Regions from separate parts of the Enterococcus italicus genome, predicted to be linked through region 1. Evidence: predicted binding sites of a transcription regulator. Region 1 holds the regulator's gene; each other region holds the start of a gene.

Region 1 (2,211 bases):
ACTACTTAAAAAGAAAGCAAATACCTGTTGTCGATGGGGACGTAATTGCTAGACAGATTGTTGAAAAAGGGCAACCTGCATTAGAGGAAATTATCCAAGAGTTTGGACCAGAGATGGTGGATGCTAACGGTCAGCTTATCCGAAAAAAATTAGGTGCACTTATTTTTTCAGATGCGACAAAGAGGCAAAAATTAGATGCTTTATTGGATCCTTTTTTGCGTGAAGCAATTTCTTGCGCTATCACGCACTTTGCGCAACAAGGCAATGCGTTAATTGTCGTGGATTTACCGTTGCTATTTGAAGCGGGCTATCAAAATTTGATGGATGGTGTTGCGGTCGTGAATGTAGATGAGCAGCAACAGGTACACCGACTAATGAACCGTGATCAGCTGACCGAAGAAATGGCGCGCCAACGCATTGAAAGCCAAATGCCTTTAGAACAAAAGCGCAAACTAGCTGATTTTATTTTTGATAATTCTCAGTCAAAAGCCCATACACAAGAGCAAGTGGCTAGCTGGCTAGAACAGCACTTCAAGAATTTATAGCATTTTAAAGAAAACGTAGTGGATTGTTTTGGTACAGTTCATTGCGTTTTCTTTATTGTGTTTCAGTCTGAATGGATATTTTGGTTGATTTGAGTGAGGATTCACTTAGAAATTTGGTTATTGTAGTATTAGCAAAAAGAACTTTCGTGTTATAATATATGAAATAAAAGATTGGTGTAGAAAACATCAAACTTGAGAATAGATTGAAATAATGAGGTGAGTGTTATGCATTGTCCAAAGTGCCATTATAATAGTTCCCGTGTTATTGATAGTCGTCAAGCTGATGACGGGCGTGCCATCCGTCGTCGTCGTGAGTGTGAAAATTGTGGTTTTCGTTTTACGACGTTTGAGCGGCTTGAAGAAACACCCCTACTTGTCGTGAAAAAAAATGGTGATCGAGAAGAATTTAGTCGAGAGAAAATTTTACGGGGCTTGATCCGTTCGGCAGAAAAACGTCCAGTCGCGATGGAACAGATGGAAAGTGTCGTTGACCATGTAGAGGCTCGCGTACGCGAAATGGGAGATAAAGAAGTATCAACCAACCAAATTGGTGAATTTGTGATGGAAGAACTCGTAAATTTGGATGAAATTTCCTACATACGCTTTGCAAGTGTCTATCGTCAATTCAAGGATATGTCAGTCTTTTTAAAAGAATTGCAAGATATCGTAGACAAAGCCAATAAAAAATAAATGCAAACTATAAAGGGGACAGAAAAGGGGACAGAATACATGTCAGAAATACAACCAAATAGCCTGTATCAAGCATACAAAGCTGTCCCATTATCCGATGATGGCGTACAGGCACTAACAGCACTCTATCAGCCCATTATCGGATCTGATGCACTGACGCTATATTTCGCTTTAGCAAATGATGCCAGCACCGCTGAGTATACGCATTTGGATTTATTAAATCAATTAAATTTTGGTATGCAGCGCTTCTTAGATGCACGGTACCATTTAGAAGGAATCGGATTACTTACGAGCTACCAAAAAAATTTAAGTGAGTTCGGCTTATTGTATGCGTATGAATTGCAAGAACCCTTGTCACCGGTACGCTTTTTTGCTGATTCGACTTATTCTTTTTTATTGAAGAATATGGTAGGCGAGCGACGATTCCAGTTACTAGCCAAACGTTACATGATTCCTCGCTACACATGGTCAGCTTACACAAATATCACAAAAAACTTTACAGATGTCTATTCATTTCAACTAGCTGATTACCAGCGAGACCAAGCCAAATTAGAACAAATCGCTAGCCATTTTTCAAAGGAATCAGAACCCGCTGTAGTGCTTGACGATCAGCTAGATTGGTCATTTTTGAAGTTTCATGCGCAGAAAAAACAAATTTCAGCGAAAAACTTCACGGATGAATTCTCCAAAAAATTGTCATTATATCATCAGTATTATGGCTTAGATGAAATGGATCTGGTGCAATATATGGCTGATGTTGTTAATATTGCGACTGGCATGGTAGAAAGTGATGAGCTAGAAAAACGGATTGTCGCTAGCCGAAGAACGACACGTTTCAAAGAATCTTCCGTCAATAAAGAGACAGAGGATGCAGAGATTCGCCGTTTTAATACCTTAAAACTGACAGGTTTTTCTGATTTGGATATTCAGATTATTAAAGAAAGTGAACAAATATCGCCCGCTGATTACTTGGCAG
Region 2 (2,211 bases), 520 kb from region 1:
GTGTCGTTGTCTTCATCAACTCATCGATACCTTGCTTTTTGATTGCACTGATTCCGACGACTGGTACTCCTAATCCATATGCGAGTTTCTCCAAGTTAATCGTGCGGCCATTCTTTTTCATTAGATCCATCATATTCACTGCCACCACGACTGGACTGCCGGTTTCCATGAGCTGCGTGGTCAAATACAAATTCCGCTCCAGATTGGTACCGTCTACGATATTGACAATGGCAGTCGGGCGACCTTGAAGAAGATAGTCTCTAGCGACAATTTCTTCCGGTGTGTATGGCGCAAGTGAGTAGATACCTGGAAGATCTTGAATTAAGATTTGTTTGTTCTTACGATAAGTTCCCGATTTTCGTTCCACAGTAACACCTGGCCAGTTACCGACGGATTGTGTCGCGCCGGTTAGCAAATTAAACACGCTCGTTTTGCCACTATTGGGATTACCAGTCAGTGCAAGTTGCCATTGATTCATACTTCGTCCACCCTTTCCATCAAAATATGTGCTGCTTCTTCTTTGCGAAGCGTCAATGCATAGCCACGTAGCTTCACTTCAATCGGATCACCAAGAGGAGCTAATTTTTGAACGGTAATGGTCACATTCTTTGTGACACCCATATCCATCAGACGACGATGGACCGCTCCTTGACCATACAAGTTGACGACTTTGCCTGTTTCACCGACTGTAAGCTGATCTAGAGATAGCCATTCATTGTGGCTTGTGACTTCACCCACTTCTATTTTTTGGAGCAAAGCGACTTCCAAAGCAACACGGGTCTTTTGAACAGATACGATGGCACTTTTTGCATCACGCTGAACAACGGTCACGCGATTGCCTTTTGTTAAACCTAATCGTTGCAAATGAAAGCGTACAGAATCTTCTATTGTTATATTATTCACTTGATAAATCACGCCAATTTCACACTTATCTAATGTTGTCATTGTCTAAAAAAACTCCTACTATCTTTTTTAGATTAGTGATAACCTATCACTCTATTTGCAATTGAGAATCATTATCATCAATGTATACCTATTTTTAAAGACTGTCAATTTTATCTTTATAACTTTTTCTTCACAAGAAAAAATTCTTTGACTAATTCTTACTAATTTAAGTTTCCCGTTGGTGTTGTCTTATCAAGTTTTCTTTTATTATTTTCATAAATAAACACAACAATTAGTGTCACATTGAATTCACAAACACAATATATAGTATATTTATATTGACATTTTCAGCTTGCTACATTAGTATTTTCTCATAAGCAAGTTTCATGTACTGGAGGAATATACTATGAACGTAAAATTATTTTCAAAGAACAACTGCATGCAATGCAAAATGGCAAAACGCTTTTTAACAGAAAATGACGTCACTTTTGAAGAAATTAATATCGATGATCAACCTGAATATATTGACTACTTAAAAGAACATGGCTTCCAAAGTGTGCCTGTGGTTTTATCTGATGCTACTGCGGCTATTATCGGCTTCCGCCCAGATCAATTACGCCAATTAGCAAGTTAATTCACAGATTAAAAAAAGCAATGATGTGAGTTGGATTTGACGGTCCCTTGACGCAAATCCTTCTTTTTTATTTCAAGAAAAAGAAAAGGTTGTGTTTTCATGAGTTTAAAAGCATTAGGTGACGTTACCTATTTTAAGTTAAATAACGAAATCAATCGTCCTGTTAATGGACAAATCCCTCTACAAAAGGATCAAGAAGCGCTCGCAGCCTTCTTAAAAGAAAATGTCGCACCAAATACGAAGACATTTGCATCCATTCACGACAAAATAGCCTATTTAGTAGAAGAAGAGTACCTTGAAGAAGAATTTTTAAACAAATACCAGCCAGAATTTATCGAGCAGCTGTATGCTTTCCTAGCAGAACAATCATTTGCCTTCCATTCATTTATGGCTGCGTACAAGTTTTACTCTCAATATGCCCTAAAGACCAACAATGGCGAAGAATACTTAGAGTCGTATGAGGATCGCGTCGCATTTAACGCACTTTATTTTGCTAATGGAGATGAAGAATTGGCGTTAGCTTTAGCAGATGAAATGATTCATCAACGCTACCAACCAGCAACACCAAGTTTCTTAAATGCTGGTCGTAAACGTCGTGGGGAATTGGTGTCTTGTTTTTTAATTCAGCTAACAGATGATATGAATTCCATTGGTCGTGGCATTAACTCGGCACTGCAATTGTCTAGGATTGG
Region 3 (2,211 bases), on a different contig from region 1:
GATTCTTCGGGGATAACATTAGATATTTGGTTACGAAAAAAGCGTGATAAACAAGCAGCTTATGCTTTCTTTAAACGATTGATCAAACAATTTGGAGAACCTAAAGTTCTTGTCACTGATAAAGCCCCTTCACTAAGTAGTGCGTTTAATCAATTGCATTCTGAAGGATTATTTTCTAAGACTGAACACCGAACAAATAAATACTTGAATAATATCATTGAACAGGATCATCGATTCATCAAGAAAAGGCACAAATTATATCAGTCCATAAGGACTGCTTCCTCAACAATTAAAGGAATTGAAACTATACACGCTTTATATAAAATTAGCCAAAGAGACAAAAGTCTCTTTGGCTTTTCAGTGATTCATGAGATGAATACATTAATGAGTATCTAAGCATAAAATCAAAAATTAATTGGAAACTCTTTATTAATTTTTTAGCTTTGCAACAGAACCATCTTAAATAATACGCAAGGCTTCCTATTTGAATTATAGGTTTAATTTAATAAGAGATATTGTGATTTAGATACTCATCTAACTATTTAATTTATTTTTCGAACTATTAATAGCAGGTAATAAAATTCGTTTAAACACAGGAACTAATACAAGATAAAAGATTAAATTACCCGTTCCATTGAGGATATCAAAAAATAATCCTTGAAAATAATAGGCCCAAAAAGAAGGTAGTTGATATATAAAGACTTCAACTCTCGATACGATCAATCCGTAAAGAAGGCCACATAAAAATGCAATGATTGCTTGGATAGAGATGTGATGCTTAATCAGGGCACAGTTAGATAAAAAATGAAAAACCGTAACGATACTACTGAAGGCGATCAGTTGGCTGATTGTCCAACTACCCATTCCTAAATAAAGGTTCGTGCCTAATAAGCTTACTAAAGTAACGATTAAAGCATCTGTATAACTTCCATAAAAAGCGAGTAAAAGTAGAATGGCTGTCATTGGTTGTACATTCGGTATCCAAGTAAAAAGGATTCTACCAACAATACAGGCGGCACTAAATAAAGCGAGGGTGGTAATCCTTCTGATTGGAAAGCGTGAATTAGAGGTTGGTAACACTAGGAAAACTCCCTTGTTTTAATTGATAATAGTTCTCATTGTATCAGAATAAAAATTAATTACAAGATTGAATTACACTTTATATAGTGCGATAATCATTGGTAGGCACAATATGTTGTGTTTGTTGATGATAAAGGTGGTAGTATTTAATGAATTATCCTAAAAAATATATAGAAAAACTAAATCAAGATATCTCTTCTTATAAAGAAGTCGCTAAGATAACTGCAGAAATGACTCAAACATTTGATGGGATTTCAAGATTAATCATGCTTGATCGCTATGCATTTAAAGACATGAGCGGAAAAACTTTGACAGTCGGGGATTTGGTTATTTTAACAACTCATGCTGATCCACAATATCCAGCAAGAGGGATCGGAAAAATTGAAGAGATCAATAAGGAACAGTTGATAATTCGAATTGAGGAAGAATTTCAAAGCTCGTTAACTAATCCAGAAGAAATTGCTTCGGGACGAGTGATTCGAAATATAAATGAGGTTGAGAAACCGCTTGAACTTTATTTTGAACAAATTGCAGCTCGTGTTGCTAGAGGAATCTCTGATATTGAAGGAGAAAAAAAAGCTCAGTTTTTTACCGAGTTTTATCAGCATTTGACAGAACAAAATCTCATTCCTGCTGGACGTGTACTTTATGGTGCAGGAACGAATTCAGAAGTAACATACTTCAATTGCTACGTTATGCCATTCATCCATGACTCTCGTGGGGGCCTGGCAAAACATCGTCAAGAAGTGATGGAGATTATGAGCCGTGGTGGTGGTGTAGGAACGAACGGTTCAACGCTACGGCCAAAATCAGCGATCGTCCATGGGGTGAATGGGAAATCATCAGGTTCAGTTTCGTGGCTCAATGATTTAGCTAATTTGACAAATTTAGTTGAACAAGGCGGGAGTCGTCGGGGAGCACAAATGATCATGTTGAATGATTGGCATCCAGATATTTTTGAATTCATTATCTCTAAGATTCAGAATCCGGCCATTTTACAAAATTTGATCCACACTAGCCAAAGTCCGATAGTACGTCAATTAGCTAGTGAAAAACTGACTTTTGAACCACTAATAGCAAATGAAAAGGAATGGTTAGAGTATTTGGTCGATCATCCGACGAATGATATGG
Region 4 (2,211 bases), 1.1 Mb from region 1:
TACCTCAGAAAAAAAGACACCATCTTTAATAAATAAAATTCGATTGCAATAACTAGCGGTAAAAGGATCATGGGTAACCATCAAGATTGTCGTATCCTCTTGGCGATTGACATCTGATAGGTAGCGCAGCAGCTCAGTGGCTGCTTTTGAATCAAGTGCCCCAGTCGGCTCATCAGCAAATACCACACTTGGTCGCTTAATAATCGCTCTGGCAGCTGTCACGCGCTGTTTTTGTCCATTGGATAATTCACTTGGGTAGCGATCCATTAAATGCGCCAGACCCAATAATTCACTAATTTCATTGATCCGCTGCTCACTCTCTTGAACAGATGTCCGATCAATCGCTAATGGCAACAAAATATTGTCTTTCACCGTAATCGTCTCTAGCAAATTATAATCTTGAAAAATAAAGCCGATTTCTTTTCGCCGAAAGTCGCTTCGCTCTTTTTCATCCAACTTTGTCACTTCTTGATTGGCAATCGTAATCGAACCAAGAGTCGGGGCATCAATCGTTGCTAAGAGATTCATTAAGGTCGTCTTACCCGCACCACTCGGCCCCATGATGCCCACAAACTCACCCTTATCAACACTAAATGATAAGTTTTCAAGAACTTTCGTGCGATTAAAGCGCGTTCCGTATGATTTGGACACATAAGAAACTTGAATCATTTTTGGCATAATCGTTTCCCCCTTTTCATTCATTGTACTATATCTTATCTATCAACGATACGGTTGCTGTTCTCTTGTTTGTTCCTCAAAACCGACCTATCTGAGGCGAATTAGACTCATTTTGATTGATTATTCACATTAATATTCATGATTCATACAAACGAACAGTCACAACGAAAAAACACTATATATAGTGTTTTATAAATATTTTTTTCAATATATAGTTGTATTTATCATGTTATTATTCTATCATGGATACTAGTACAAAAGGAGCTGAATCTCAATGATTGTTTTAAAAAGAAAAGATGAGCAATCTTCTATCGTCCACAATCAGTTAAAAAAAATGAAAGTTGTTAAACGTGATGGACGCTTTGTTGTCTTTGATGATCAAAAAATTTATGATGCCTTGCTCAAAGCCACACAACAAGTCAATGGACCGTTACAAGCTAGCGACCATCAAGTCATTCATCAAATTGTTACTCAAATCAACCAAGAAATCGCTGCTCGCTTTAAAAAAAATGTCAAAATTTATGAAATCCAAAACATCGTGGAGCATACGTTAATTCAAAATCACTTGTATCAATTGGCAGAGCATTATATGCACTATCGTTCTCAACGTGACTTAGAGCGTGAACAAGCTCTAGATATTAATGTCACGATTGATAAGTTACGCAATCGCGATCAGACAGTCGTCAATGAAAATGCCAATAAAGATAGCAATGTGTTTAATACCCAACGCGATTTAACAGCTGGGATTGTTGGCAAATCAATTGGGCTAAAGATGTTGCCACCGCATGTCGCAAATGCACATCAAAAAGGGGACATTCATTACCATGATTTGGATTATCATCCCTATGCACCCATGACTAACTGTTGCTTGATAGATTTTCAAAGCATGCTTAATGAAGGGTTTAAGATGGGCAATGCTGATGTTGAATCACCAAAGTCCATTCAAACCGCGACTGCTCAAATATCGCAAATTATTGCCAATGTCGCTTCGAGTCAATATGGTGGCTGCTCAGCTGATCGTATTGATGAACTCCTCGCTCCTTTTGCGAAATTGAATTACGACAAGCACTTGGCCGATGCACGAGAATGGATTGATGGCGAGAAAAAGCAACATGTCTTCGCAAAAAAGAAAACGAAAAAAGATATTTTTGATGCCATGCAAAGTCTGGAGTACGAAATCAATACGCTATTTACTTCAAATGGCCAGACGCCATTCACTTCGCTTGGCTTTGGCTTAGGCTTAAATTGGTATGAGCGAGAAATTCAAAAAGCCATTTTGCAAATCCGCATTAACGGTCTAGGAAGCGAACATCGCACGGCGATTTTTCCGAAGCTCATTTTTAGCTTAAAGTCAGGTGTAAACCTAAACCCACAAGATCCAAACTACGACATCAAACAACTCGCATTAACTTGTGCCACAAAGCGCATGTATCCAGACGTCTTGAATTACGATAAGCTGGTCGAGCTGACTGGGAGCTTTAAAGTGCCGATGGGTTGTCGTTCATTTCTTCAAGGATGGCAAGATGAAACAGG

The links. Region 1 encodes NrdR, which represses ribonucleotide reductase genes. Its sites were predicted from a motif close to ACACNATATATNGTGT; they were not measured.
Region 2: nrdH (glutaredoxin-like protein NrdH) is a predicted target of NrdR. The motif match lies at 1,201-1,216, and genes of this name have one in related genera.
Region 3: NE257_RS11050 (vitamin B12-dependent ribonucleotide reductase) is a predicted target of NrdR. The motif match lies at 1,186-1,201, and genes of this name have one in related genera.
Region 4: nrdD (anaerobic ribonucleoside-triphosphate reductase) is a predicted target of NrdR. The motif match lies at 851-866, and genes of this name have one in related genera.

What each region holds. Positions count from the first base shown of each region.
Region 1 covers NZ_JAMRVB010000001.1:964,546-966,756, reverse strand. The annotation lists gene coaE (dephospho-CoA kinase) at 1-545, shown strand, start outside; gene nrdR (transcriptional regulator NrdR) at 771-1,235, shown strand; gene NE257_RS04650 (replication initiation and membrane attachment family protein) at 1,275-2,211, shown strand, end outside.
Region 2 covers NZ_JAMRVB010000001.1:446,460-448,670, reverse strand. The annotation lists gene feoB (ferrous iron transport protein B) at 1-478, opposite strand, end outside; gene NE257_RS02075 (ferrous iron transport protein A) at 475-945, opposite strand; gene nrdH (glutaredoxin-like protein NrdH) at 1,292-1,519, shown strand; gene nrdE (class 1b ribonucleoside-diphosphate reductase subunit alpha) at 1,619-2,211, shown strand, end outside.
Region 3 covers NZ_JAMRVB010000003.1:2,624-4,834, reverse strand. The annotation lists partial or broken gene NE257_RS11060 (IS6 family transposase) at 1-396, shown strand, start outside; gene NE257_RS11055 (cobalamin ECF transporter) at 535-1,080, opposite strand; gene NE257_RS11050 (vitamin B12-dependent ribonucleotide reductase) at 1,230-2,211, shown strand, end outside.
Region 4 covers NZ_JAMRVB010000001.1:2,069,348-2,071,558, reverse strand. The annotation lists gene NE257_RS10210 (ABC transporter ATP-binding protein) at 1-678, opposite strand, end outside; gene nrdD (anaerobic ribonucleoside-triphosphate reductase) at 953-2,211, shown strand, end outside.